DNA from 3 places in the Duganella sp. GW821-FHT01E12 genome. Region 3 is predicted to be linked to each of the others. Evidence: predicted binding sites of a transcription regulator. Region 3 holds the regulator's gene; each other region holds the start of a gene.

Region 1 (9,874 bases), on a different contig from region 3:
TGCAGATCGAGCATTGCGAGAACTGGATACACGCGCGTCCGACCGACGCCGAACTGGCGCTGACGCTGGGTTCGCTGTGCCTGAAGCAGAAGTTGTGGGGCAAGGCGCAGCGTTACCTGGAGCAGGCGCTGTCCGACGCGGCCGATCCGCGCATGGTGCGCGAGTCGCACCTGAAGCTGGCGCAGCTGCACGAAGCGCTGGCCCAGCCGGAAGAAGCTGCCAGCCACTACCGCCAGTGCGCGCTGGCCACCATCCTCTAAAAACAAACCCGTCCTTGCGACGGGTTTTTTTACGCCGCGCAGAACCGCTTCAGCAGCGCGTTGACGGCGGCGCTCATGGCCAGCATCGCCGCCGCGTGCAGGCAGGCCGCCGCCAGCACCAGCGTCTGCGAACCGGCCACGGCCACCTCGCGCACGGCGCCGTCGCTGCCGCACAGCGGCACCAGCACCGGCGCCAGCATCAGGCCGGCGCCGTGCAGGGCCGTCATCAAGGCGGCCGAGGCGGCGTGGCCGGCCGCGATCGGCGTCATCGCCCGTAACGCCTGCTCATGCCGCCGCATGACAGCACGCGCTGGCGGCGGGCGCGGCCTCGTAACGGTCGTGGTGGCGCACCCATGCCATGGTGTAGGGAAGGGCGTCTTCGTTGCGGCCCAGCGGGGTCAGGTCGAGGAAATTATAGGTGTGCATCATCACCTCCACGCCGCGCCCGTAGGTCGAGTAGCTGTGGTAGACCACGCCGTCGTCGTCCTTGTAGAACACGCTGACGCCGGGCATGTCTGGGTTTTTGATGGGCTGGCGCTGGTAGTTGTAATCGACTTCGCCGCTGGCCAGCTCCTCCGGCCGGAAGCTGACGTGGAAGTCGTAGTTGAAATCGCCTTCCCCCGACGACACCCAATGGAAGCGCCAGCCCATGCGATGGCGGAAGCGCTCGATGTCGCCCAGCGCCGCGCGCGAGATGGCGACGAAGCTCACGTCGCGCTGCGCCAGGTGGGCGAGGGCGCCGTCGGTATGGTCGGCCATGTAGGAGCAGTGGCCGCATCCTTGTTCGGCGCCGGGCGTGAACATGAAGTGCTGCACCACCAACTGGCGCCGGCCTTCGAACAGGTCGCCCAGCGTGCGTCGGCCTTGCGGCGTGTCGAACACATAGTTTTTCTCAACGCGCACCCAGGGCAAGGCCCGGCGTTCGCGGGCGACCTGGTCGCGCATATGCGTCAATTCCTTCTCGCGCGCCAACAGGTTCTGGCGTTGCCGCAGCCATTCGGCTGGCGTGACGACGGCATGGTTCAAGGTTTCAGTACTGGTCATGGTTGGCTCCTGTGGATGCGCCTCGGATCGGCGCTGCAGGACAACTTTAGGCCAGTGGCCGCGCAGCGGGGAGTAACAAGATTGTCGCGAAACCGGCCAAATGGGGCCATGTCGCGAATCGCACCTGACAGTTCCGCAAACCCGTTCTCACGACGAATTTTTATTGGCCGGACCTCGGGCATGTGCAAGGCGGGGTCTATTTTTTCGGCTTTTACTAAAACCCGCTAACCACTACTACCCAATGCTAACCATCGATATTTCGTGCGGCTCCTCGCTATTTTTGGAACTAAAAAATACTAATCGCCTCTAACGAATACAGGCCGAAAAATTAGTAGCGATTAGCATTCGGCACGGCATTTTTAGTAAGGGATAGCGCTGTGTAGTAAAGGTTAGTAGTGGTTAGCAGCGCTTAGTAAAAACCGATTTTAGAGAGCCCCCATGCCTACATCGCCCAAGATCAAGCCCACGTATAAGCTCCAATTCCCGATCCGCGTACCGGAATGAAGGGCGCGCGGTGTCGCCATCGTGCTTTGCGAACCTGCACGGCAGCGGCAACCGCAACGCATGGAAAGCCGTGTGGCTGCGCCTCCCCGGCAGCAATGAATGGCTGCTGGCCGAGGTCTGCCGCTCGGCGCGAAAAGCCGCGATAGCGCGCTTGCACGAGGGCGGCGAGCTGGCGAACGGCCGCCCGGCCGAAGGCGAACGCCCTCCGGCGTCGCCGTCGGCGCGCCAGACCGCGGTGCGCCATCTCCCGGCCAGCCAGACGTGGCCGCGATCAGCCGCAGCCCCAGGCAGAGCGCCGGCGGCGCAAGACAGTGACGCTCGGCGCAAGTCCGGCTCAGGAACCTGAAGACTGGCAGCCGTGGCGTCCGGGGACTGTTTTGCGGTGCTGCGCCGCACAAGCGGGCTGTACTTCGCTATAATTATGCGGTTAAACATTTGCCAGCACTTACGAGGAAACCCCCATGAGCTTGAACAAAGTATCTTCCGGCCGCGATCTGCCGAACGATTTCAACGTCATCATCGAAATCCCGATGAACGCCGATCCGATCAAGTATGAAGTCGACAAGGAATCGGGCGCGATCTTCGTCGATCGCTTCATGGGCACCGCCATGCACTACCCATGCAACTACGGCTACGTGCCGAACACCCTGTCCGCCGACGGCGACCCGGTCGACGTGCTGGTCATCACCCCGTTCCCGCTGATCCCGGGCGTGGTGGTGCGCTGCCGTCCTGTCGGCGTGCTGAAGATGACCGACGAAGCCGGTGAAGACGCCAAAGTCCTGGCCGTGCCGGTCGACAAGGTGCTGTCGATCTACAGCCACTGGCAGAAGCCGGAAGACCTGAACGAACTGCGCCTGCGCCAGATCCAGCACTTCTTCGAGCACTACAAAGACCTGGAAAAAGGCAAATGGGTCAAGATCGACGGCTGGTACGGCCCGGAAGAAGCGAAAGCCGAGATCCTGAGCGGCGTCGCCACGTACAACAAGGAAAACGGCATCGCGTAATTCGCGCTGCTAACAACGAAGCCCCGCAAGGGGCTTTTTTTTATCCGCGCGGCGCGCCGCTGGCCGCCTCGGCCTCGCGCCGCAGGCGCGACATGTATTGCGGCGTGATGCCCAGGTAGGACGCGATCGCCCGCTGTGAGATGCGCGCCTCCAGCCCCGGATATTCCTCGCGGAAGGCCGCCAGCCGTTCGTGGGCCGAGGTCTCGCCGTTGGTGTAGGCGCGCTGCGCCAGCGTCTGCAGGCCGTGCATGGCGATGTTGAGGTGGTAGTGCTGCATCACCTCGTGCTGCGCGCGCAGTGCGCAGGAATGCTTCCAGTCCAGCGTGAAGCCGTGGATGGGCGTCTCCGCGACCAGGAACTGCACCGCCGGCTGGCCGCTTTCGCCGTTGATCAGGTCGGTCAGCGTGGTGGCCGATTCGCCCTCGCGGTAGAAACGCAGCGTCACCTCGATGCCGTCGCGGTTGAAAAAAGCCGCTGCGCACCACGCCGCTGCTGATCCAGTGCACATGGGTGGCAGGCACGCCGGCGCGTTGCAGGTACTCTCCCTTGCGCGCGTGGAAAGGCTTGGCGATCGGCGCCAAGAGCTCCGTGACGTTGCTGTACGATTCATCGCTGACGTCGATCCGCTTCATCGTGGCGGTCTTGAACCGCTCACGCTGTCTTATAAAATCTGCATTCATGCTTTGCTTGCCACGTTCCTGATAAAACCCGCCAAGGGGCCCAAAGTATAGGCCTGATTGAAGTTGCTGCGGAGCAAACTGGTTTCATCCCGGGAAGATAATAGTTAACGCTATCATTCTAACCGCTTGGGCGTTTCCGTGCCGTCGCCGACTTTGTGGCTCTTTGTTGCTGTTTCATGCCAATTCGTCACATATTCCTTGATGCAAAAATCATAATCACGTACCATCAAATTTGTATTTTTTATAACTAACTGATGGGGAATCTTATGACGACATTGATGACGCGTTTGCTGGCCACCGCCGGACTGTGCCTTGGTTTGGGCTGGAGCGCTGGCGCCGCCGCTGCCAATTACGATTTCAGCACCTTCATGACCGACGGTCAAAGCTACGAGAATGCGACCTTCGGCGACCTGACCATGACTTCCGAGGCCGGCAACCTGACGTACACGGGCTCGTATGGCGGCGGGCTGTTTGCCGGCACCGGCGGCGACAGCGATATCACGTTCACCTTCGCGCACGCGGTCGGCAACATCTCTATCCGTGCCGGTGACGGCGCCGGCGATGCGGACGCCTTCGGCATCACGGCCTACGCATTCGGCAGCAACGCGCTGCTGGGCACCTGGTATTCGCCGACCTTCGGCACCGATGCCAGCAACCAGTGGTTCACGTTGTCGATTCCCGCGGCGAACGTGGGCCGCATCGTGTTCGATCCCTGCAATTCTGCCCGTTGCCCTGGCCAGCTTGGCGCGGTGGGCGGCGTGGTCTTGACCGACCTGAACGTGACTGCCGTTCCCGAGCCGGAGACCTATGGCATGCTGCTCGCCGGCCTGGCCGTGATGGGGGCGGCCGCGCGCCGCCGTCGCAACGCGGCGTAGGCAGGGACGCTATGGCGGGCATGCCTTGAACGGGGTGCGCTCGCCGAGCTCATCGATATATTCGTCCATGGCTGCCGTTTCCTGCTGCAGGAAGTCGGCGATGGCGTCGGCAAAACGCCGGTCGGCCACCCAATGCGCCGACCAGGTCGGCGTCGGCACCAGCCCGCGCGACATCTTGTGCACGCCCTGCGCACCGCCTTCAAAGCGGGCCAGGCCGTGCCGAATGCAGTAATCGATCGATTGCACGTAGCAGGTCTCGAAGTGCAGGCCGGAGACGAATTCCTGCGTGCCCCAGTAGCGCCCGTACATGATGCCGCCGCCCACCAGGTTCAGCGCGGCCGCCACCGGCGCGTCGCCGCGCTTGGCCAGCACCATCATCATGCTGTCCGGCGTCTCGCGCAGGACGCGCTCGAAGAAGGCCAGCGACAGGTAGGGCTTGGAGTAGTGCGCGTGGTAGGTCGACACGTAGCAGCGGTAGAAAAATTCCAGCACCCCGGCGCCGATCTGCGCGCCCGCCAGGTGCTCGAAGACGATGCCGGCGTCCTGCACGCGGCGCCGGTCCTGGCGGATCTTCTTGCGCTTGTCCATCTTCATGCTGGACAGGAAGGCCTCGAAATCCGCATAACCGGGATTCTCCCAATGGAACTGCACGCCCTCGCGCAGCATGTAGCCGGCCTCGGCCAGCGCCTGCTTGTCCTGCGCGTCGGGGAACAGGATGTGCAGCGACGACGTGCCCAGCTGGCGCGCCACCTGCAGCGCGGCGCGCGCCAGCAGCTGGCGGTCGTCCTGGTTGCGGGCCAGCAGGCGGCTGCCGGTCACCGGCGTGAACGGCACCGCCGACAGCAGCTTGGGGTAGTACTCGATGCCGTTGCGGTGGAAGGCGTCGGCCCACGCATGGTCGAACACATACTCGCCGCGGCTGTGATCCTTCAGGTACAGCGGCATGGCGCCGGCCAGCACGCCGTCGCGGTGCAGCACCAGGTAGCGCGGCGACCAGCCGGTGTCGGGCGAGGCGCAGCCGGTCTGGTGCAGCGCGTGCAGGAAGCTGTGGGCCAGCGTCGGATTGTCGCCGGCCAGCGCCCGCCATTGTGCGGGGTCCACGCCCTCCAGTGTATCGATGATGGTCACGACTGCTTCTGACACGCCTGCCTCCGGCCTTTGATATTGGCGCAAGTCTAGCCTATCTGGCGCGGCTTTGTTGGCGGCGGCCCGGCTGTGCCCGTGCGATAATTCGATTTTGCATGTCCCTTGTGCTCGCGAAAGACTACACATGACCTCGAATTTCCTGAATCTGTACACCCACGATTTCGCCCGCGTCGCGATCGCCGCGCCGGTGTGCCGCATCGCCGATCCCGCCCACAACGCCGCCCAGACCATCGCCCTGGCCGCGCAGGCCGCCGAACAGGGCGCGGCCCTGGTGGCCTTCCCCGAGCTGGGCCTGTCGGCCTACACCTGCGACGACCTGTTCCACCAGCGCGCCCTGCTGGACGGCTGCCTCGACGCGCTCGACAGCATCGTCGCCGCCTCGCAGCAATGGAAGCTGGCGCTGGTGGTCGGCGTGCCGCTGCGGGTCGAGCATCAGCTGTACAACTGCGCGGTGGTGATCGCCAACGGCCAGATCCAGGGCGTGGTGCCCAAGAGCTACCTGCCCAACTACGGCGAGTTCTACGACGCCCGCCAGTTCAGCAGCGGCGACTACGCGGTCGCCACCGAGATCGACCTGCTCGGCGAGCGCGTGCAGTTCGGCTCCGGGCTGCTGTTCGAGGTGGCCGACCTGCCGCTGTTCAAATTCCACGTCGAGATCTGCGAGGACGTGTGGGTGCCGATCCCGCCGTCGTCGTTCGCCGCGCTGGCCGGCGCCACGGTGCTGGTCAACCTGTCGGCCTCGAACGCGCTGGTGGGCAAGGCCGGCTACCGCAACCAGCTGGTGTCGCAGCAATCGGCGCGCTGCATCTCGGCCTACCTGTACACCTCGGCCGGCAGCGGCGAATCGACCACCGACCTGGCCTGGGACGGGCAGGGCGTGATCTGCGAGAACGGCGAGCTGCTGGCCGAATCCAAACGCTTCAGCGACGAGGCCACGCTGACCTTCGCCGACATCGACCTGGAGCGCCTGTCGCGCGAGCGCATGCGCATGAACACCTTCGCGCAATCGGTGCAGCGCCACGCGGCCGAGGTGAACAAGTTCCGCACCGTGTTCTTCGAGCTGGAGATCGGCCGCGAAGAACCGCTGGCGCTGAAGCGCTGCGTCGAACGCTTCCCCTACGTGCCGGCCGACGCCCGCCGTCGCGACGAGCGCTGCAACGAGGTCTACCACATCCAGGTGCAGGCGCTGGCGCAGCGCCTGACCTCCAGCAACACCAAGAAGATCGTCATCGGCATTTCCGGCGGCCTCGACTCGACCCACGCGCTGCTGGTGTGCGCGCGCGTGATGGACAAGCTGAACCTGCCGCGCACCAACATCCTGGCCTACACCATGCCCGGCTTCGCCACCAGCGAGCGCACGCTCAAGCAGGCGCACGCGCTGATGAAGCTGGTCGGCTGCTCGGCGCAGGAGATCGACATCCGCCCGAGCTGCATCCAGATGCTGAAGGACTTGAACCATCCGTATTCGGAGGGGCAGGCGCAGTACGACATCACGTTCGAGAACGTGCAGGCCGGCGAGCGCACCAACCACCTGTTCCGCCTGGCCAACCACCACCACGCCATCGTCTGCGGCACGGGCGACCTGAGCGAGCTGGCGCTGGGCTGGTGCACCTACGGCGTGGGCGACCACATGTCGCACTACAACGTCAACGCCAGCGTGCCGAAGACGCTGATCTCGCACCTGGTGCGCTGGGTGGCCGAGTCCGGCGTGATCGGCCGCAACGACGCGCAGGTGCTGCTCGACATCCTGGCCACCGAGATCAGCCCCGAGCTGGTGCCGGGCACGGCGGACGGCCAGCCGGAGCAGCGCACCGAAAGCACCATCGGCCCCTACGAGCTGCAGGACTTCAACCTGTACTACGTGCTGCGCTTCGGTTTCCGTCCGTCCAAGGTCGCCTTCCTGGCGCTGACCGCGTGGCAGGACAAGGAAAAGGGCCGCTGGCCGGACGGCGACCACGTCACGCGCAACCAGTACGGACTGGGCGCGATCAAGCAGAACCTGGGCATCTTCCTGGACCGCTTCTTCCGCACCAGCCAGTTCAAGCGCAGCTGCGTGCCGAACGCACCGAAAGTGGGCAGCGGCGGTTCGCTGTCGCCGCGCGGCGACTGGCGCGCGCCGAGCGACGCGCAAAGCGTTGTATGGCTGGAGGAATTGCGCTCCATTCCGGTGCAAGAAGCGGGGAATTGACAGGTATTCGCATACGTTGATGGACAGTAGGCGCGTGTCGATTACAATACAAAGTAATCGCTCGCGGCTCGCCCGGCTACAGATTTTCGAGTTAAACAAAATAAGGAGAAGTCATGAAACAGATTACCGCTGTGATCAAGCCGTTCAAACTGGATGAAGTGCGCGAAGCGCTGGCTGAAGTCAACGTCACCGGCCTGACGGTGACCGAAGTCAAGGGCTTCGGCCGCCAGAAGGGCCATACCGAACTGTATCGTGGCGCCGAATATGTGGTGGATTTCCTGCCGAAAGTGAAGGTCGAAGTCGTGGTCGACGACGGCGTGGCCGAGCAGGTGGTGGACGCCATCATCAAGGCCGCCCGCACCGGCAAGATCGGCGACGGCAAGATCTTCGTGCAGAACGTCGAGCAGGTGATCCGCATCCGCACCGGCGAGACCGGCGCCGAAGCCGTCTAAGCGCGTCCGCGCCCCGTCATAAAAAATGCCGCATGAGCGGCATTTTTTGTTAGCGGTCTGTCTTATTTCCGAATGGAAGGTGTAGAAGAAGTCGTTGTCGCGCTGATGGTGCTCATACGATACCCTTTGAACAAATAGTCTAGGGAAGCTTGACCGGGCTGGACGTATAGAACGCGCCACCCCAGCCGTCGGCGGTGAACTGCACCTTCACGGCGACGGTCTTGTCGCAACCGGCAAAGGTCCAGGATTCGGTCCACGTGCCTTGGACCAGGTAGCTGTTCTCCAGCGGCTTGTTGAGCGGAAGATAAACCGCGTTGGCAATCGGCTCGCCGCCGTCGACGCGGACGATCTTGATGTCTTTGGCGTCGCAGCCATCGTTCTTGACTCCGCGAATTTGCGTGGCGGCCGCCATCATGGCCGAGCCATAGGCGTTCTTGAAGGTCGAGACCGACGCCCGCGACGTGCCCAGTTGCCTGATCTGCCGCGCCAGTTGCACATCGTTTGCCAGCACCGGCGGCATCGCCATCTTCGCCTGCTGCATGCCGGCCGCGATGCCGATCATCCGGTCCAGATTGCCCGGCGCCACCGTGCTGGTGAGATAGCCCAGCGTGGCCGCCACCGCGCCCACATGTCCGGCGCCGACGGCGGAGGACAGCCCGTTCAATGCCTCGATCTGCTCGCCGCGCTGCCCGATGGGTGTGGCCGCCAGGGCGTTGTACCTGCCCATGTCCACCTTGCCGCCGGGCGAGTAGCTGTACTTGGGATCGAGCACGAAGACTTCGTACAGCACAAAACCGGCAGCCGGCGAACCCTTGGCCTGCGCCTGGCGCGCGAGTTGGCGCGCCAGCGGCATCGGCTCGTCGGCCTTTTCGCCGCCGCCGATCAGGCATTCGGCCCGGATCAGCATGCCCAATGGGTCGTGTGCTTCGGCGGCCTCGCGCGCCAGGATGCAGCCGCGTTCGGCATTCCGGTGAGGCGGCGGCAAGCCGCGCAGATACTCGGCGAACTTGCCCTTCGCCGCGACGTCGCCCGCGGCGGAGGCATACTCCAGCACCAGCAAGGCGCCGTTGACATCGCCGGCGGCCAGGCGGCGCTCCGCGTCGCCGACCGGATCTGCTTGCGCAAACGAACTGACAAGTACCGCGAGGGGAAGAACCAGCTTGATGCTTCGTTTCATGTCGCTCCTGATAGTGGCTTGATTAATTTTCGCTTGCATCTTTTACGCCCCGGAATCCGACACCGCCGGAGCGGTCCTTCGACGGCGCCATCAGCAGGTATTTGCCGTGTTCGTTCAGCTTGTAGGCTTGCGGGAAGTACCAGTACGAGTCCTGCGGCTGATAATAGCTGCCACCGCGCAGGATGGCCGCGCGGCTATGTTCGTCGGCGAACTCGTTGGTCCATTGCCAGACGTGGCCGACCATGTCCTCGATGCCGAACGGGCTGGCGCCCTGCGGGTGCTGGCCGACCGGCTCCGGCGCCGGCAGTTCGCGTCCCTTGGCCGGCGCGGGAACTATGGCCGCGTTCCACTCGTTGCCCCAGGGGTAAAGGCGGCCGTCGCCGCCTTGCGCGGCGTACTGCCATTCCCATTCGTTCGGCAGGCGCTTGCCGGCCCAGCGCAGGTAGGCGCGGGCATCCTCCAGCGCCACCCAGGTCACCGGCCGGTTTTCATCGCCGGCTTTCGGGCTGCCATCGACCCAGTGTTTCAGGAAATTGTGCTCGTC
Region 2 (9,874 bases), on a different contig from region 3:
TCGGCGCGGGCCTGGGCATTGCCGGCTACCCGCAACACGGCAACGACGGCGAGGCCTTGCTCAGCATGGCCGAAGTGGCGATGTACGCGGCCAAGCAGCGCAACGACGGCGCCGTGGTCTACGATCCGGCGATGGACAAGTCCAGCGAAAAGAGCCTGTCGCTGTTGACGGAACTGCGCAACGCCATCGAGCGCAACGAGTTCCGCCTGCACGTGCAGCCGAAGATCATGCTCGATACCGGCAAGGTGGTTGGCATGGAAGCGCTGGTGCGCTGGGCGCATCCGGAGCGCGGCAACGTGTTCCCCGACGAGTTCATTCCCTTCGCCGAGCAGACCGGCTTTATCCGCGTGCTGACGCGCTGGGTGATGGAGAAGTCGGCGGAGCTGTGCCAGGAGCTGGCGGCCAAGGGCCATCCGCTCAAGGTGTCGGTCAACCTGTCCACACGCGATTTGCTGGACCAGGACTTGCCGGCCAAGTTTGCCGACACGCTGGCGCGCCACAAGCTTGCTCCAAGCTCGTTCTGCCTGGAGATCACTGAGAGCGCCATCATGGACGATCCGGTACGCGCCCAGCACACGCTGGAGCGCCTGAGCGCCATGGGCGTCGATTTGTCGATCGACGATTTCGGCACAGGCTACTCCTCGCTGGCCTACCTCAAGCGCCTGCCGGTGAATGAACTGAAGATCGACAAGTCCTTCGTGCTGAACATGGAGAACGACATCGGCGACACCAAGATCGTCCGCTCGACCATCGACCTTGGGCACAACATGGGTCTGCGCGTGGTGGCCGAGGGTATCGAGAGCGAAGCCGTGTGGCGGCTGCTGGCGGAACTGGGCTGCGACCAGGGGCAGGGCTACTTCATGAGCCGCCCCATCCCCGGCGAGCAGCTGATCGCCTGGCTGGAGAAGTGGCAGCCGCCGATGGCCGTCGCGGCGCCAGACTACAACGAAATCGATATCGGCAACTGATCCTCCCCGCGCACCCCATCCTGCGAATTTGCATTTCGGTCGGCGGAATCTGCGGTACGTCGCATAATCTGCGCGCTCAAGCCGCAGCCTCCTTAAGCTAGCGCGATTCCATCTATCCCAGGAGGTCCCATGCAGCGTCTGTCCGCAGGTATTCTTGTTGCCGCCGCGTTTTGCGGCAGTGTTATCGCCGCCGAATCGCCTGGCCAGGAGTTCAAGCCTGGCGCGTTCAAGCTGCAACGAGGGCCGCAGAACGAGCTGCTGGTGCTGGGCACCGCACACCTGTCGCAACTGCCGAAGTCCTTCGATCCCGCTAATCTGAGTTTGCTGATGGACCGCCTCGCGAGCTGGCAGCCCAAGGCCATCGCCATCGAAGCCTTGTCCGGGCCGCAGTGCGCCTACCTGCGCAACTACCGCGAGCGCTATGACGACACCATCAAGTCCTACTGTTGGGACACCGCGCCGGCAGCCAGCGCCACCGGCCTTGACGTGCCCACCGCGACCGCGCAAGTGGATCGCACGCTGGCCGCGTGGCCGGCGGCGCCTACGGCAGGGCAGCGGCGCAAGCTGGCATCGCTGTTCCTGGCGGCGGGAGAACCCGCGTCCGCAATGGTGCAATGGCTGCGCCTCCCGGCGGAAGAGCGGCACGCCGGCGATGGACTGAATGACAAACTGGTGGAGATCCTCAACGGTTTGCAGCAGAAGCGCAATGAATACTATCAAATCGCCGCGCCGCTTGCCGCGCGCTGCGGGCATGAGCGCGTGTACCCGATGGATGACCATACGTCCGATTCACCCGTCGACGATGAAAAGGCCTACGGCGAAGCGATCATGAAAGCATGGGACAACCCCGTCGTCGCGGCGCGCAGGCGCCAGGACGAGGCGCTGCACGACGGGTTGGGCACACCGTCCGGCGTGCTGGCGATGTACCGCGCGCACAATGCCGCTGGCGCCGCCGAGCAGGTATTCCGTGCCGACTTCGGCGCCGCGCTGGAAGAGCCATCGCCCCAGCATTTCGGGCGCGGCTACGTCGCCTACTGGGAGACGCGCAATCTGCGCATGGCCTCCAACATCCGCGATGCGATGTCGCTGCGGCCGGGCAGCCGCACCCTGGTCATCGTCGGCGCGTCGCACAAAGGCTACCTGGAGGCCTACCTGAACGAGATGCACGACGTCCGCGTGGTCAGTACGGACGCCATCCTGCGCGCCGAATAAACCACGCCGATAACGCTTTCCTATCATTGCTTATTTGTCACAAAGCAAGCTATGATTTACCACGGCACCCGTTGCAGCGACGGGTGCCATTGAGCCTTGGCGGCGCCGTTTTCCGGTCAGCCGCTTCCGAATATTCTTCGATCATACGGACCTTCGCATGAAGCACTTGAAATGCGCCGCCCTGGCGGCCGCCGTTCTGCTGGCACACAGCGCCTCCGCCCAAACCTGCGCCGTTTCCGGCCCTGGCATGAACTATCCCGTCACCCGCACGGTCGACCAGACCGACGACTATCACGGCGTCAAAGTGGCCGATCCGTACCGCTGGCTGGAAGACGCCAACAGCGACGAAACGCACGCCTGGGTCGAAGCCCAGAACAAGCTCACGCAAGGCTACCTGTCGCAGATCCCCGGCCGCGACGCCATCAAGAGCCGCCTGACCAAGCTGTGGAACTTCGAGCGTTTCAGCGTGCCGTTCAAGGAAGGCGGCCGCTATTTCTACAGCCGTAACGACGGCCTGCAGAATCAGTCGGTGCTGTACACGATGAAGACGCTGGCCGATGTGCCGCGCATGCTGCTCGACCCGAACTCGCTGGCCGCCGATGGCACCGTTGCACTGGCCGGCCTGGCGGTGAGTCCCAACGGCCGATACCTGGCCTACAGCACCGCCGCATCCGGCTCCGACTGGAACGAGATCAAGGTGCGCGATATCGACAGCGGCAAGGATATCGAAGACCGCATCCAGTGGGTCAAATTCTCCAACACCGCGTGGCTGCACGACGGCTCCGGCTTCTTCTACAGCCGCTACGACGAGCCGAAGGAAGCGACCAAGCTGGCCGACGTGAACTACTTCCAGAAGCTGTACTTCCACAAGATCGGCACGCCGCAAAGCGAGGACATGCTGGTCTACGACCGCCCGGACCACAAGGACTGGGGCTTCGGCGCCGAAGTCACCGAGGATGGCCGCTTCCTGATCATCTCCGCCTCGCAGGGCACGGAGAACAAGAACCGCGTCTACTACAAGGACTTGTCGCGCAAGGACGCCAAGGTGGTGCCGCTGCTGGAGGACTTCGACGCGGCGTATAACTTCATCGGCAACGACGGCCCGGTGTTCTGGTTCCGCACCGAGCGCAATGCACCGCGCGGCCGCATCGTCTCCATCGATACCCGCAAGCCGGGTGTGCTGAACTGGCGGCAGATCGTGCCCGAAAGCGCGAACACCATGGTGTCCGCGTCCATCGTTAACAACCAACTGCTGGTGGACTACCTGAGCGACGCCCACAGCCTGGTCAAGGTGTTCGACCTCAAAGGCAAGCCGCTGCACGACCTGGAGCTGCCCGGCCTCGGTTCGGCCGGCGGCTTCGGAGGCAAGCGCGGAGATACGGAGACCTTCTATTCGTACACCAGCTTCACCACGCCGACCACCATCTACCGCTACGACCTGAAAGCCAACAAGAGCAGCGTCTATCGCCAGGCCAAGGTGGACTTCGACCCCGCCGCGTTTGAGACGCGCCAGGAGTTCTTCACCAGCCGTGATGGCACCAAGGTGCCGATGTTCATCGTGTCGAAGAAAGGCTTGAAGCTCGATGGCAGCAATCCGACTTACCTGTACGGCTACGGCGGATTCAATATCTCGCTGACGCCGTCGTTCTCGGTCGCCAACCTGGCGTGGCTGGAAATGGGCGGCGTCTACGTGATGGCCAACCTGCGCGGCGGCGGCGAGTATGGCGAATCGTGGCACGCGGCGGGCACCAAGCTGCAAAAGCAGAACGTGTTCGACGACTTCATCGGCGCGGCCGAGTGGCTGATCGCGCACAAGGTCACGTCGCCGGCCAAGCTGTCCATCGGCGGCGGCAGCAACGGCGGTCTGCTGGTGGGCGCGGCGATGACGCAGCGTCCCGAATTGTTCGCGGCGGCGATTCCGCAGGTGGGCGTGCTCGATATGCTGCGCTTCCACAAATTCACCATCGGCTGGGCGTGGACCTCGGACTACGGTTCGTCCGACAACGCCGACGAGTTCAAGGCGCTGGTCAAGTATTCGCCGCTGCACAACCTGAAGAAGGGCACCTGCTACCCCGCGACCATGATCACCACCGCCGACCACGACGACCGAGTGGTGCCGGCGCACAGCTTCAAGTTCGCGGCGACCGCGCAGGCCGACCAGGCCGGTGGCGCGCCCATCCTGATCCGCATCGACAGCAAGGCGGGCCACGGCGCCGGCAAGCCGACCACCAAGCAGATCGAAGAGGTGGCGGATCGCTGGGGCTTTCTGAGCCGCGCGCTGAAGATGGACGGCGCAGTGGAGGCGGTCAAAGCGGCAGGCCAGCAGTGAGGGCCGCGCCAGCCGCCGGGCCACTGCTGTTCGTCCTCCTGATGTCGGGCGTGGCGCCGGGGCTGGCCACCGCAGCCGAAAGCACCGCCGCTGCATCGGCGCCAGCGGTGAAAAAAATCGCCGACGTCACGCGCGGCCTGCAATCGCAGCCGGGATTCATCGACGTCTGGCGTGACACGGGCAAGGGCAGGGTGCTGTTGTCCGTGTCGGTATTGGAGCAGCCCTTTCTGCTATTGAGTTCCTTGCCCTATGCACTGGGCTCGAACGACGTCGGCCTCGATCGCGGCCAGCCGGGCGAGATGCGCATGGTGCACTTTGAGAAGCACGGCGCGAAGCTGTTCCTGGTGCAGGAGAACACCAACTTCATCGCCGCCTCGGCGGACAAGGACGAACGCGCCGCAGTCGCCGAATCGTTCGCCAGCGGCGTGCTGTGGTCCGGCGATATCCTCGCCAGCGAAGGCGAGCGGCATCTGGTCGACTTCTCCACCTTCCTGCTGGCAGACCGCCACGGTATCGGCGCGCGGCTGGCCGCGGCCAAGCAGGGCGCGTATCAGGTCGACCCGGCGCGCAGCGCGGTGCTGGCCGAACAGGCCAAAGCCTTCCCCGACAACGTCGAACTGGAGTCGCTGCTGACCTTTGCCGGCCCCGGACAAGCCGACTACGTGCGCCAGGTCGCGGCGGATGCCGGCAGCCTGTCGCTGCGCCAGCGCATCAGCATGGTGCGGCTGCCCGCCGCCACGACCGCAAGCGGCTGGCAGCCGCGCAGCTACCATCCATATTCCGGCGGCTTCGACGCCAGCTACTACGACTTCGCCACACCGCTCGCCAGCAGCATCGATGTGCACTGGCAGGTTCGGCACCGGCTTGAGAAAACCGATCCGGCGGCGGCGGTGAGCACCGTCAAGAAGCCCATCGTCTACTACGTCGACCGCGGCGCGCCTGAGCCGGTGCGCTCGGCGCTGATCGCTGGCGCGTCGTGGTGGGCCAGCGCTTTCGAGAAGGCCGGCTTCAAGGACGCCTACCGCGTCGAGTTGCTGCCGGAAGGCGTGGACGCGATGGATATCCGCTACAACGTGATCCATTGGGTACACCGCGCCACGCGCGGCTGGTCCTACGGGAACGCGCTGGCCGATCCGCGCACCGGCGAAATCATCCGGGGCGCCGTCACACTGGGCTCGCAGCGCGTGCGGCAGGACATCCTGATCGCCGAAAGCCTGCTCGCCCCATATGGCAAGAACGCCCCGGCCGACAAGCAGAAACTGGCCGAGGCCATGGCGCTGGCGCGCCTGCGCCAACTGGCCGCGCACGAAGTCGGACACACGCTGGGCTTCGCCCACAACTTCGCCGCCAGCCGCATGGGCAATGGCTCGGTGATGGACTATCCGCATCCCATTCTCAAGCTGGACGCCAAGGGCGACGTCGATATCGCCGATGCCTACGGAGTCGGCGTGGGACCATGGGACGACTACATCGTCAAATACATCTACGGCGATTTCGGCAGCGGCGCGCAGGAGCAGGCGGCGCTGGCCAAGCTGCGCGCCGATGCACACGCTGCCGGCATGCTGTACTCCAGCGACCAGGACGACCGCGCGCCCGGCTCCAGCCATCCCGATGGACTGCTGTGGGATTTCGGCGCCGACTCGATCAAGACCTGGGACCAGCTGGGCGCCGTGCGCCGGCGCGCACTGCAAACCTTCTCGGTCGACGTGCTGCCCGACGCGCGCCAGCTCGGCGAGCTCGAAGCGCGGCTGGTGCCGGTCTACCTGCTGCAGCGCTATCAAGGCGAGGCGCTGGCCCGCCTGATCGGCGGCGGCGATTTCGACTACGCCAGCAGCGGCGACGTCAAAGCGGGTATCGCCAAGGCAGGTATCAAGGCCGTCGACGCATCGACGCAGCGCCAAGCCCTGAGCCGCCTGGCGGACAGCCTGCGCGCCGAATACCTGGCGCTGCCGGCCAATGTACTGGACGTTCTGACCCCGCCGTCCATGGGGCATGAACGCAGCCGCGAATACTTCGCCACCCGTATGGATAGCGTGTTCGACGCCTTCTCGATCGCCGAGGCGGGCGCCGCGCAGACCGCAGGCTTCCTGCTCGATCCGGCGCGCATCAACCGTGTCGCCTGGCAGCACGCGCGCGACGCGCAGCAGCCGGGCGTGCAGGAGGTGCTATCGCTGCTGCTGCAGAAAACCTGGAAGCGCGAGCCGGTTCCGGCTTCGGTGGCTGGCGGCGAGGCGGTGCAGCTGGCGGCCAACTGGGTGGTGGTCGATGCCACGTTGAACCTGCTCGACGGCGGCAAGCTGCATCCGCAAGTCGATGCGGAGGTGCGCCAATCCGCCCGCGAACTGGCGCAATGGCTGCAGAAGAATCCGGGCAAGGGCGTCATCGCCGACAGCCGCAAGCAAGCCGCCGCGCTGATTTCCGCCTATCTGGCCGATCCGCGCAGCGTCAAACTGCGTGCGATGCCGGTTATCCCGCCGGGCGCCCCGATCTGAGCCCTAATCCCGTGCGCACCAAAATGACGCCTTATTTCGGTGCGCACGGCCTTGGTGCAGATTCATGCACAAAATAAAAACATCATAAAATCAACCACTTAAAATTTGCACCAAATTGGAACGAAAATTGCTTTTATCAGTGCTCGTTGTCAATTTTTGCATTATTTTGGGGAGAGATTTTGATGGATGGATACAAAGACGGCGCCAATGCATTGTTCATATTGCTTGGCGCCATCATGATTTTGGCCATGCATGCCGGCTTCGCGTTTCTGGAGCTGGGTACGGTGCGCAAGAAAAACCAGGTCAACGCGCTGGTCAAGATCCTGATGGATTTCGCGGTATCGACGATCGCCTACTTTTTCGTCGGTTACAGCATCGCCTATGGCGTCAATTTCTTTTCCTCGGCCGAGGTGCTGGCCGCCAAGAACGGCTATGAGCTGGTCAAATTCTTCTTCCTGCTGACGTTTGCCGCCGCCATCCCGGCGATCATCTCGGGCGGCATCGCCGAGCGCGCGCGCTTCCATCCGCAGCTGATCGCCACCGCGCTGCTGGTCGGTTTTGTCTATCCCTTCTTCGAGGGGATCGTCTGGAACCACCGCTTCGGCGTGCAGGAGTGGCTGGCGTCCGCCTTCGGCGCCGAGTTCCACGACTTCGCCGGCTCGGTGGTGGTGCACGCGGTCGGCGGCTGGATCGCCTTGCCGGCGGTGCTGCTGCTGGGCGCGCGCCGTGGACGCTACATGAAGAACGGCGCCATCGCCGCCCATCCGCCATCGTCGATACCCTTCCTGGCGCTGGGCGCGTGGATATTGACGGTGGGTTGGTTCGGCTTCAACGTCATGAGCGCGCAGGCGCTGGACAAGATGAACGGCCTGGTGGCGGTGAACTCGTTGATGGCGATGGTCGGCGGCACGCTGGTCGCGCTGCTGATGGGGAAGAACGATCCCGGCTTCGCCTACAACGGCCCTTTGGCCGGCCTGGTGGCGGTGTGCGCCGGCTCGGACCTGATGCACCCGCTGGGCGCACTGGCCACCGGCGCGATCGCGGGCGCGGTGTTTGTATGGATGTTTACGCTGGCGCAGAACAAATGGAAGATCGACGACGTGCTGGGCGTGTGGCCGCTGCATGGACTGTGCGGCGCCTGGGGCGGCGTCGCGGCGGGCATCTTCGGCCAGAAGGCGCTGGGCGGCATCGGCGGCGTATCGTTCGCCGCGCAGCTGGGCGGCACCGTGCTGGGCGTGGCGATCGCGCTGGTGGGCGGCTTCGCCATCTACGGCGTGTTGAAAGCCACGCTGGGCCTGCGCCTGGACCCCGAGGACGAATTCCAGGGCGCCGACCTCGCTATCCACCGCATCAGCTCCACGCCGGAGCGTGAGTCGAACTGGTAGGTCAGGGGACTTGGCTTACCGTCCCGCGCCGCAGCACATAGTCGCCGGCGGATGGCGCGGTGAAGTACAGCGTCCCGGCGTCCTGCTTCACTTCGTATTGTACCGGCGCGCTTCCGGCCTGGGCGACGGTCCAGATGCCGGCGCTCAGGTCCGTGACCAGCACCTGCACCGGCAGGCTGGACGCCGTCAGGGTGAAGGTGGCGGAGTCGGTGAGTTCCTTGCTGTCCTTGGAGAACAGCACCGCCCGGTCTTGAATCTGTACGCCGGATAGCTTGTCGGACGCGATCGAGGTCGTTGCCAACGGTTCGGGGCCATTGGCGGCGTCCATCACCTGCATGACGTTGAGGAAGGTATCTGTGGCGGCCTTGGTGGCCGGCGATATTTCTACGCGCCATGTCCCCGCTTCTTCCGTGTTTTTGGCGGAGCCGGCGACTATCGGATAGTTGACGCCTTGGACCAGGTACTCTTTGCCGGGCCCGCCCACTGCGGTAATGAGGGCGTTGGCTCCGGCTGGCAGCAGCGTGCGGTTGACGAGTTTTCCGTTGTAGCCAAGCGTCGCATCGACGCGCTTGATCGTCACGGTGTCGCCGCTGATCTCCGGCTGCGATTGACTGTGCAGCAGCCACGTCTTGGTAAAGCTGTCGTTGTTCGACGTGATTTTGTCGAACACAATCAGGGCGGCGGGGTGGGCCGGATCTTTCAGTTTCGGGTTCAGGTTCAGGAAGACGAAAGAGCGCTTAACTTCGCTCACCTTGGTCGAGTAGGCGTTGGTCAGGTCGCCCTTCAGATAGCTGAATTCTGGCGTGAGCGGGTCGGGTCCCGCATCGTGTTTCAATACGCCTGCCACGACGGAACTGTCCTTGACGGGATAGTCCAGCATGACGTCGGGCGGTGAAATGCCCAGCAGGTCGGCTTGCGAGAACGACTCCGGTCGGTTTGCTGGATTGACCCAGCGCTGTCCGCCGTCATTGGCCGAATTCTGGAAGGTTTCGGCCGGATCGAAAATCAACAGGCTGTTGTGCGCAATCGTCCGCTTGTGATAATTCATGTCGTGGCGACCGCCGTAGCCCTGCGCGCAGCTAGCCGGTGCCGGCGGACAGGTTTCCAGCAACCCTTCGTAAATTCCGGACGCCGTGGCGAGCCCTCCCTTGTAGTAGATCTGGAATTGTCCGGCGTCGAGGTGCTGATGATTCCGGTACTGGACGCTGCCAATCTTCATGCTGGCGACCACCACGCCCGATCCTATCGCCACACCGTCAGTCCAGCCGGTGCGCGCCACCATCATGCCGTACGGCTCGGGAAAATACTTCGTCAAAGGCAGCGCCTGGAATCCTTGCTCGGCGAGCTGTGTATCGCGGAACAGCACATGCCAGATGTCGTCCAGCGCGGCGGAGCTGACGCTGATTTGTTCCGCCCCTTTTTGTTCCAACATCATCTCGTGCTTGAGGACGGGATCGCTGTAATAGCTGGACGCCAGCAGGTACGGCA
Region 3 (9,874 bases):
GTCGGCCGCATCCTGATCGGCCTGCAGGTGCCGCCGGAGGAAATGGACCAGTTCGCGCAATTCCTCACCACGCTGGGCTACCGCTACTGGGACGAGAGCGCCAATCCCGTGTACAAGCTGTTCCTGGGCTAAGCGCAGCACGACGGCATGGTTTGCGCTACCATGCCGTCCTTCACCGAATCACACAGACCGCCATGACCAACACCGTCGACTTGTCCCCGCTGGGAAAAACCTCCGCCTACCGCACCGACTACGCGCCGGAGCTGCTGTTCCCGATCGCGCGCCAGGGCAAGCGCGACGAACTGGGCCTGACCGGCACCCTGCCCTTCTTCGGCGTCGACATCTGGAACGCCTACGAAATCTCGTGGCTCAACGCGCGCGGCAAGCCGCAGGTGGCGATCGCCCGCATCACGGTGCCGGCCGATTCGCCCAACATCATCGAGTCGAAGTCCTTCAAGCTGTATCTGAACTCCTTCAACCAAACCCGCCTCGACAGCGTGGTCGCGCTGAAGAGCCTGCTGCAGCAGGATTTGTCGAACGGCTTCGGCGCCACCGTCCACCTGTCGCTGACCCAGCCGGAGGAATTCGGCATGGTGGAGATGGGCGAGCTCGACGGCCTGCTGCTGGACCGGCTGGACATCGACGTCGACCACTACAGCCCGGCGCCCGAGCTGCTCAAGGCGGCGCTGGACGAGGAGCCGGTCGAGGAGAAGCTGATCTCGCACCTGCTCAAGTCGAACTGCCTGGTCACCGGCCAGCCGGACTGGGCCAGCGTGCAGATCCACTACGCCGGCCCGCAGATCGACCAGGAAAGCCTGCTGCGCTACCTGATCGGCTTCCGCGAGCACAACGAGTTCCACGAGCAGTGCGTCGAGCGCATCTTCACCGACATCCTGCGCCAGTGCCAGCCCCAGCAGCTGTCGGTGTACGCCCGCTACACGCGGCGCGGCGGGCTCGACATCAACCCCTGGCGCAGCAACTTCAGCAGCGCCCAGAAGCCGTCCAATCTTCGTGGCGCACGTCAATAGGTCTGGCACTTTTTCCAATCAAACCGGAAAAATCAGGCGTATGATATACAGATGGCGTCCGGTCTGGCGCCATACGGCCACACCGGCCTGAAAACGCGCAAATAATCGGAAATTCGCCCCAGACCCTGGCGAAAAACCGGCGTTTTCCGTGATTTCTATTCAGAAATAGCGATTCCTTTCTTTGCTGCAAATACAGCCCAGCCCGCGCGCCGGCTGGCTGACATAAACACAACGACCGGCGCGAGCGATTTCATGTTACATGGCGCAGAAACAAGCCTATAATTCTGCTCGCATGCCACCTTTGTGCGTTGCAACATTTTATGTCGCGTTATGAATAACCTTAGCAAAATACTCTCACTGGAAAACGTGCAGCTCGATCTGGAAGTGTCCAGCAAGAAGCGCGCTTTCGAGCAGGCCGGCCTGATCTTCGAAAACAACTGCGGCATCGCCCGCTCCACCGTGTCGGACAACCTGTTCGCGCGCGAGCGCCTGGGTTCGACCGGACTGGGCCATGGCGTCGCCGTGCCGCACGGCCGCATCAAGGGCATGAAGAGCCTGAAGACGCCGCTGGCCGCCTTCGTGCGCCTGGCCGAGCCGATTCCGTTCGAATCGCCCGACGGCAAGCCGGTCAACCTGCTGTTCTTCCTGCTGATCCCGGACCACGTCACCCAGCAGCACCTGGAGATCCTGTCCGAGATCGCCGAGATGTTCTCCGACGACGCCTTCCGCACCGCGCTGAGCACGGATGCCGATCCGAAATCGGTGCATGCGCGCATCATCAACTGGGTGCCCAGCCTGCAAGCGGCAGGTTGAGATTTTCTTGGTCGTCAGACAATAGGTTAAACTAAGCTCCAGTTCATCCTCCTGTAAAGACGACCCATGCTGCAAACTCCGCTGACGATACAACGCCTCTACGACGACAATCGCGAAAGTTTGCAGCTAGGCTGGTTCGCCGGCTTCCCCGGCGGCGAACGCCTGATCTCCGGCGACGTGGCCTCGGCCGCCGATCAGGTCGGCCACCTGAACACCATCCACCCGGGCCGCATCCAGGTCTTCGGGCACCAGGAAATCAACTACTACCAGCGCCTGAAGTCGCTCACGCGCGCCCACGTCATCGGCGAGCTGATCGCCGGCGGCCCGCCGGCGCTGATCATCGCCCAGGGGCTGGAGACGCCGCCCGACATCCTCGCCATCTGCGACGAGAAAAACATCCCGCTGTTCTCCACGCCGCTGCCGGCCGCGCAGGTGATCGACTTCCTGCGCGTCTACCTGTCCAAGAAGCTGGCCCAGCGCATCATCATGCACGGCGTGTTCATGGACGTGCTGGGCGTGGGCGTGCTGATCACCGGCGACTCAGGCCTGGGCAAGAGCGAGCTGGGCCTGGAGCTGATCTCGCGTTCGCACGGCCTGGTGGCCGACGACGCGGTGGAGTTTTCGCGCATCGCGCCCAACATGATCGAGGGCCGCTGCCCGGCGCTGCTGCAGAACCTGCTGGAGGTGCGCGGGCTGGGGCTGCTGGACATCAAGGCCATCTTCGGCGAGACCGCCGTGCGCCGCAAGATGCGGCTGAAGCTGATCGTGCACCTGGTGCGGCGCGGCGCGGCCGACGAGGAGGTGGAGCGCCTGCCGTTCCAGTTCCCGACCGAGGACGTGCTGGGCCTGCCGATCCGCAAGGTGGTGATCCCGGTGGCGGCCGGCCGCAACATCGCGGTGCTGCTGGAGGCCGCCGTGCGCAACACCATCCTGCAACTGCGCGGCATCGACACGCTGCAGGAGTTCATGGAACGGCAACGGCAGGCCATGAGCGGCGATTGATGGCGCCAAGGAGCCTGCCCATGCATGGGCAGGCCGTTCCGCAGGCTCGGGGCGATGCCCCGCGAATTCCCTGCTCCACCGCCAGCGACAAGCGATGAGCGGCGACTAAGCCCCATGGCTTTTTCGCATCATTGCGAAAACTAAAAGCGCTCAGGATGGGCAAGCTTCGCCGGCCTGCGGTATCATCCCGGGCTATGCGCATCGTACTCATTACCGGTATTTCCGGCTCCGGCAAGTCCGTCGCCCTGAACGTCCTGGAGGACACGGGACACTATTGCGTCGACAACCTGCCGCCCGCCCTGCTCGCCAGCCTGGTGGACACCCTGGTCGAGGACGGCCTGGAGGCGCTGGCCGTGGCGGTCGATGCGCGCAGCGCCCAATCGCTGGCCACGCTGCCGGCCGCCGTCGAACGCCTGCGCGCACAGGGCCACGACGTCAAGGTCATGTTCCTTACCGCGAACACGCATTCGCTGGTGGCGCGCTTTTCGGAAACGCGGCGCAGCCATCCGCTGTCGCACGAGCTGCGGCCGGGGCAGAACCCGGCGGCGCGCCGCACGCTGATCGAGTGCATCTCGGAAGAGCGCGAGCGGCTCTCGGCCATCGAGCAGCTGGGCCATGTGATCGACACCTCGGAGCTGAGCGCCAACAAACTGCGCGCCTGGGTCAAGGACCTGGTGGCGATCGAGCGCGCGCCGCTGATCCTGTTCTTTGAATCGTTCGCCTTCAAGCTGGGCGTGCCGCTGGACGCGGACTTCGTGTTCGACGTGCGGGCGCTGCCCAACCCCTACTACGACCTGACCCTGCGCCCGCTGACCGGGCGCGACGCGCCGGTGATCGAGTTCCTCAACGCCCAGCCAAGCGCGCTGGACCTGATGAACGACATCCGCGTGTTCATCGAAAAATGGCTGCCGTCCTTCAAGACCGACAACCGCAGCTACCTGACGGTGGCGGTGGGCTGCACCGGCGGCCAGCACCGCTCGGTCTACATGGCCGAGCAGCTGGCGGCCTACTTCCAGCAATCCGAACGCGTCATCCTGCGCCACCGCGAGCAGTAGTCCTGGTCATCGGCTCCAGTGCACCACTTCGATGGTGTGGCCGTCCGGGTCTTTGATCATGGTGCCGAAATAGCGCTCGTTGATGTCCGGCCTCGGGCCGGGCTCGCGCAGTGCGGTCGCGCCCGATCCCATCGCCGCGTCGAAGAATTCCCGCGCAGCCTGCTGGCTGGGCGCCGTGACCGCGACATGGCTGCGGTCGCCGGCCAGCGCGCCCTCGCCTGCCGACGGGTACAGGCAGAAACTCCAGACGCCGTCTGCGCCGTAGATCACCTGCGTGGCGTCGCTGTGCTGCAAGGTATAGCCCAGCGGCGCGAAGCAGGCTGTATAGAAATCCGTGGCGCGCGGGAGTGCGCGGGTGCCGATGGAAACATGGTCGATCATGATGCGGTCCTCCTGAATTGGGAAGGCCCATCATACCCAGCGGCCGTGAGACAAAATTGCAAAATCGCCCGCTCCGGTGCAAGAATTATTCTATCTTCACAAAGGCACTTTGGTCTCGAACTTGGCGCAGTTCATGGCCAGCAAACTCTTGTAGTTGCTGACGTTGTTATTCGACGTGAACACGCGCCGTGTGAACGCCTGGAACGCTTCCATCGACACCGCCGTCACCACCAGCATGAAGTCGAACTCGCCCGCCACCTCGTAGCAGGCCATGACGTCGGCCTCCTCGCGCATCAGCGATTCGAACATCTTCAGCAGCGAGGTGTTCTGCTGCTCCAGCTGCACCGTGACGAAGGCGGTCAGCGGACGGCCGGCGCGCACGCGGTCCACCAGCGCCACCTCCTTGACCAGCACGCCGCTGGCGCGCAGCTGGGCGATGCGGCGCTGGCAGGTGGCGGCGGACGCGTGCACCTGCTCGGCGATGCGCCGCAGCGGGATCGCCGCATCCTCCTGCAGCAGGTTCAATATCTGGATATCGAGTCGGTCCAGTTCGACGGTCATCGGCGCTCAGTCCAGGTGGCGCAGCGGGTGGGCGTAGTCGGGCCACACCGGCTCGAAGAAACGCCGCACCATGGCGGCGTCCACCTCGTCCAGCGACGCCGGCTTCCACTGCGGCGCGTTGTCCTTGTCGATGACCAGCGCGCGCACGCCTTCGATCACTTCGCCGTCCTCGAAGTTGTGGCGCACCAGCGTGCGCTCCATGCGCAGACAGCCGGCGACGTCCAGCGCGGCGCCGCGCTCGATGAGCTCGTGGGTCACGCACATCATCAGCGGCGAGCGCGTGGCCATCACCTGCAGCGTTTTTTGCGCGAAGGCGCTGTCGTCCGTCTTGAGCGAGGCGACGATGGCCGGCACCGAGCCGGCGCCGAAGTGGCGGTCGATGGCGGCGCGTTCGGCGGCCAGCTTGCTGTCGCCCGCCGCGTCCTTGAACGGCGCGGCGAAGGCGGCGATGGCGGCCCGCAAGCCGGCGCCCGGCGTCGCGTCAAGCAGGGCCGACAGCGCCGCCATCTCACTGCCCGGCACGAAGTGGTCGGCCAGGCCCGCGTGCAGCGCGTCGGCCGCGCCGATGGTCACGCCGGTCACGCCCAGATAGCAGCCCAGCTTGCCCGGCGCGCGCGACAGGAAGTAGCTGCCGCCCACGTCCGGGAACAGGCCGATGTTCACTTCCGGCATGGCCATCTTGGTCCGCTCGGTGACGATGCGCACGCGGCAATCGGGGCCGCCCTGCGCCACGCCCATGCCGCCGCCCATGACCACGCCGTCCATCAGCGCGATGTAGGGCTTGGGATAAAAATGGATCAGGTGGTTGAGCGCGTACTCCTCGGTGAAGAAATCCTCCACCAGCGCGCTGCCGCCCTGCGGCGTGGCGCGGCCGGCGTCGTAGAAGAAGCGGATGTCGCCGCCGGCGCAGAAGGCCTTCTCGCTGCTGCTGCGGATGACGACGGCCGCGATGCCGCTGTCGTCGCGCCACGCCATCAGCGCCTGCGTGATATCGCGCACCATCGCCAGCGATAAAGAGTTCAAGGCCTTGGGCCGGTCCAGCGTGATGTAGCCGGTTCCGTTGCTGACGCTGGTGTGGACGTATTCGCTCATGAGGTCGCAGGATAGTGGTGAAAACCCTATTCTATGCGGGCGCAAAAAAGGGCGCCAGTGCGCCCTTAGTTTGATGGTGCCGAGGCCGTTGTTATAGGGCGGCGGCAGCGGGTTCGTAGCTATCCGGGAGATGCTTGATCGCATCGTGGCCGTGCTCTTGGACCTTGGCTTTGTACTTCATGACCTGCCGATCCAGCTTGTCGACCAAGGTGTCGATGGCGGCGTACAGGTCCTGGGACAGGCTTTCCACGTAGACGGTCTTGCCCGACATGCGCAGGTTGATTTCAGCCTTCTGGCGTTTCTCTTTCTCTTTAAGGTTATCTACAGTCAGGATGACAGCAATATCAATCACTTGATCAAAGTGGCGGGTGACGCGTTCCAGCTTGCTCTGCACGTATTCACGGATGGCCGAGGTCACTTCGAGATGATGTCCACTGATGGTGAGATTCATACACACTCCTAAAGATGATGTCGCTTCTTACGGTTAGTGCGGGGCCCATTGCTACCGGGCGCGCAGGAACCAAGGAACTACAAAGACTTGCGGAGACTGACTGGCGGGATCTTCAACGCTTCGCGATATTTGGCAACAGTTCGTCGCGCAATCACCATGCCTTGTTCTCCCAGCATGTCCGCAATCTTACTGTCGGATAAAGGATTTTTCGGGTCTTCTGCTCCTGTCAATTGCACAATGAGTGCGCGTATCGCCGTCGAACTTGCTTCCCCCCCCGCTTCGGTGGCGACATGGCTACCAAAGAAATATTTCAACTCAAACATGCCATGCGGGGTCAGCATATATTTTTGAGTTGTTACGCGAGAAATAGTGCTCTCGTGTAGACCCAGTGTATCAGCAATTTCGCGAAGCACAAGGGGGCGCATGGCAACCGCGCCATGGGAGAAAAAGTTCTTTTGTCGTTCTACTATCGCTTGTGCGACGCGCAAAATCGTGTCGAAACGCTGGCGCATATTCTTGATCAGCCACTTCGCTTCCTGCAGCTGCGCGCCCATCGCGCCCTCGCCTTTTCCCTGCTTGAGCAGGTTGGCGTACATGGCGTTCACGCGCAGGCGCGGCATGACGTCGTTGTTGAGGCTGACCTGCCAGCCGTTGCGCGCTTTTTTGACGATCACGTCCGGCACCACGTAGTCCGACACGTCCGACGCGAACGCCGAGCCCGGATGCGGATTACACTGGCGGATGACGGTTTGTGCTTCGCGCAAATCCTCGTCGTCGCACACCAACGCCTTCTTCAATTTGTTGAAGTCGCGCTGGGCGAACCAGGTCAAATGATTTTCCACGATGGCCAGCGCCATGCGCCGCGTCACCATCGGTATGCCCGGCAGGCGCTTGATCTGCAGCGCCAGGCATTCGGACGCGTTGCGCGCGCCCACGCCCATCGGGTCGAAGCTTTGCAGCAGCGACAAGGCGGTGCGCAGCTCGTCGAGGTCCACCTCCAGCTCCTCCGGCAGGCGGGCGTGGATCTCGTCCAGCGATTCCTCCAGGTAGCCGTTCTCGTCCAGCGCGTCGATGATCAGCTCGACCAGCGCGCGGTCGCGCATCTCCAGCACCGTCACGCGCATCTGCTCCATCAGGTGCTCGCGCAGCGTGCAGTGGCTGGCCTCCAGTTGCGGGCGCGAATCCTCGTCGTCGGGCGCCTTGCTGCGGCCGGCGTCGCTCCAGTCGACGTCGGCGTCGCTGCTGGTGCTTTCGGTGTCGGCGGCCGGGCCGTCGTAGTTGTCGGCGTCGGCGGCAGGGGCTTCCTGGGCGTTGGGCGGGCCTTCGGGCGGCGCGTCGCCGACCGGGGCTTGTTGGCTGATGGCGCCGTCCGACAGCAGCCGCAGCGAGCGGTCCAGCGGGTCGTCGAGGCGCTCCAGCAGCGGATTATCGGTCAGCAGCTGTTCCAGTTCCTGATGCAGCTCCAGCGTCGACAGTTGCAGCAGCCGGATCGACTGCTGCAGCTGAGGCGTCAGCGCGAGGTGCTGCGACGTGCGCAGTTGCAAAGACTGTTTCATGGGTTTTACATACGGAAGTGTTCACCCAGATACACGCGACGCACCGATTCGTTGGCGATGATGTCGTCTGGCCGGCCTGAAGCCAATACCGTGCCCTGGTTGATGATATATGCGCGGTCGCAGATGCCCAGCGTCTCGCGCACATTGTGATCGGTAATGAGGACGCCGATGCCGCGTTCCTTGAGGAAGCGCACGATGCGCTGGATCTCAATCACGGCGATCGGGTCGACCCCGGCGAATGGTTCGTCGAGCAGCACGAAGCGCGGGTTGGTCGCCAGTGCGCGCGCGATCTCCACGCGGCGGCGCTCGCCGCCCGAGAGCGACAGCGCCTGGTTCTCGCGCAGCTTTTCGATCTGCAAATCGGCCAGCAGGGTATTGAGCCGTTCATCAATGGCAGCCTTGGATAAAGGCTTGCCGTCCACTTTCTGGATTTCGAGGACGGCGCGGATATTTTCTTCCACCGTCAGCTTGCGGAACACCGACGCTTCCTGCGGCAGGTAGGACAAGCCGAGCGAGGCGCGGCGGTGGATGGGCAGCGAGGAGATGTCGGTGCCGCTGATGTCGATGCTGCCGGCGTCCGACGGCACCAGGCCGACGATCATGTAGAACGAGGTGGTCTTGCCGGCGCCGTTGGGGCCGAGCAGGCCCACCACTTCGCCGCATTCGACCTGCAGCGAGACGTCATGCACGACCTGGCGCTTGCCGTAGGTCTTTTGCAGGCCGCGTACGATCAGGGTGCTACCGCAGGATGGTTCCATGCTCACTTCTCCGTGGCCGGCGGCGTGGACGCGGCCGGCGTGCTTGCAGGCGCGGTGGCCGGCGCGGCCGGGCGGATGGTCGGCTGGATCACCATGGTGCCGCGGCCGGCGCCCGGCTTGCTCTCGCCGGTGACGGTGTTCTTCACGGCGAACTGTTCCTTGCGGCTGTCGTAGGAGATGAACTCGCCGTTGACCTCGTCGCTGAGGCGGCCCGCTTCGAGGCGGCGCACCTTGGCCTTGGAGAACAGTTTGACCAGGTCGGTCTTGTTGCTGTACTCGATACGTTCGGCCTCGCCCTCGACCCACTGGTCGCCGGCGCCGTCGCGCTTCTGGCGGAAGGTGGCGGGCGTGCCGGGCGTGCTGGTCAGCACGACGAAGTCGTAGCCTTCGGGGTCGGTGGTCATCACCGCCTTGGGCGACTTCAGCAGCAGCGTGCCGCGCGTCAGGATCACATTGCCGATCAGCGTCTTGACCTGCTTGACGTCGTCGATCTGCAGATCGTCGTACTGGATCGTGGTCGGCTTGGTGGAGTCGGCCTTTTCCGCGTGGGCGGCGCAGGCCGCCATCAGCAGCACGGCGGCCGAGAACATCAATTTTTTCATCATCATTCCATTCATCATCGTTGGTTCTTCAATGGCCGGGGCGCGGCGGCAGCACCAGCTGCCCGCGTCCGCCCAGCTGCACTTCGCGGGTGGCGTTGTTGGCCTTCATGCCGACGCCGTTGGCGGTGGCGTTGCCGATTTCCAGCGCCACCGGCGCGGTGGTTTCCATCCGTTCCTCGTCCGGGTACACCGTCAAGGTCGAGGTCGTCATGCGCAGCGCCTGCGCCTTCGGCGTGGCCGGGCGCACCACGTCCACATTACCATTGAGCTTGACGCGCGTATTGCCCTGGTCGACATGGGCGGTGTCGGCATGCATATTCATCGGCGGCTGGTCGGCGGACAGGCTGTGCACATAGGGCTTGTCGATGTCGGAGGCGTCGTCGATCGGCCGGTGGGTCAGCTTTTCGCCGGAGATGATGTAGGCCGGCTGGCCGGTCTTGTTCATGCGTACCAGGCTGAAGCGGTCGATGATGTAGTCCGGCTCGTTGCGGTGCTGGTCGGCCTGCGCTTCCTGGCCGGCCTGGTTGACCACCTGCACCAGCCAGAAGCTGCCGACGGCGACAAACACGCCGACC

Evidence for each region. Region 3 encodes sigma-54, which starts transcription at its own class of promoters, with help from an activator protein. Its sites were predicted from a motif close to TGGCANGNAANCTGCTTT; they were not measured.
Region 1: the regulator sigma-54 is predicted to act here: its motif matches at 3,472-3,489, upstream of AC07WS_RS14755 (PEP-CTERM sorting domain-containing protein).
Region 2: the regulator sigma-54 is predicted to act here: its motif matches at 7,118-7,135, upstream of AC07WS_RS20845 (ammonium transporter).

What each region holds. Positions count from the first base shown of each region.
Region 1 covers NZ_JBWKWR010000004.1:319,553-329,426, forward strand. The annotation lists gene AC07WS_RS14730 (heme biosynthesis protein HemY) at 1-260, shown strand, start outside; gene AC07WS_RS14735 (hypothetical protein) at 290-529, opposite strand; gene AC07WS_RS14740 (DUF899 domain-containing protein) at 546-1,304, opposite strand; gene ppa (inorganic diphosphatase) at 2,270-2,812, shown strand; gene AC07WS_RS14750 (Crp/Fnr family transcriptional regulator) at 2,853-3,320, opposite strand; gene AC07WS_RS14755 (PEP-CTERM sorting domain-containing protein) at 3,759-4,367, shown strand; gene AC07WS_RS14760 (GNAT family N-acetyltransferase) at 4,377-5,510, opposite strand; gene AC07WS_RS14765 (NAD(+) synthase) at 5,638-7,701, shown strand; gene AC07WS_RS14770 (P-II family nitrogen regulator) at 7,815-8,153, shown strand; gene AC07WS_RS14775 (hypothetical protein) at 8,293-9,330, opposite strand; gene AC07WS_RS14780 (formylglycine-generating enzyme family protein) at 9,353-9,874, opposite strand, start outside.
Region 2 covers NZ_JBWKWR010000007.1:321,874-331,747, forward strand. The annotation lists gene AC07WS_RS20825 (putative bifunctional diguanylate cyclase/phosphodiesterase) at 1-968, shown strand, start outside; gene AC07WS_RS20830 (DUF5694 domain-containing protein) at 1,098-2,180, shown strand; gene AC07WS_RS20835 (prolyl oligopeptidase family serine peptidase) at 2,338-4,509, shown strand; gene AC07WS_RS20840 (zinc-dependent metalloprotease) at 4,506-7,001, shown strand; gene AC07WS_RS20845 (ammonium transporter) at 7,184-8,386, shown strand; gene hepB (heparin/heparin-sulfate lyase HepB) at 8,388-9,874, opposite strand, start outside.
Region 3 covers NZ_JBWKWR010000001.1:998,776-1,008,649, reverse strand. The annotation lists gene ilvA (threonine ammonia-lyase, biosynthetic) at 1-132, shown strand, start outside; gene queF (NADPH-dependent 7-cyano-7-deazaguanine reductase QueF) at 195-1,028, shown strand; gene AC07WS_RS04350 (PTS sugar transporter subunit IIA) at 1,359-1,841, shown strand; gene hprK (HPr(Ser) kinase/phosphatase) at 1,908-2,843, shown strand; gene rapZ (RNase adapter RapZ) at 3,038-3,898, shown strand; gene AC07WS_RS04335 (VOC family protein) at 3,905-4,279, opposite strand; gene AC07WS_RS04330 (Lrp/AsnC family transcriptional regulator) at 4,376-4,840, opposite strand; gene AC07WS_RS04325 (enoyl-CoA hydratase/isomerase family protein) at 4,847-5,932, opposite strand; gene hpf (ribosome hibernation-promoting factor, HPF/YfiA family) at 6,024-6,383, opposite strand; gene AC07WS_RS04315 (RNA polymerase factor sigma-54) at 6,461-7,939, opposite strand; gene lptB (LPS export ABC transporter ATP-binding protein) at 7,945-8,697, opposite strand; gene lptA (lipopolysaccharide transport periplasmic protein LptA) at 8,700-9,299, opposite strand; gene lptC (LPS export ABC transporter periplasmic protein LptC) at 9,328-9,874, opposite strand, start outside.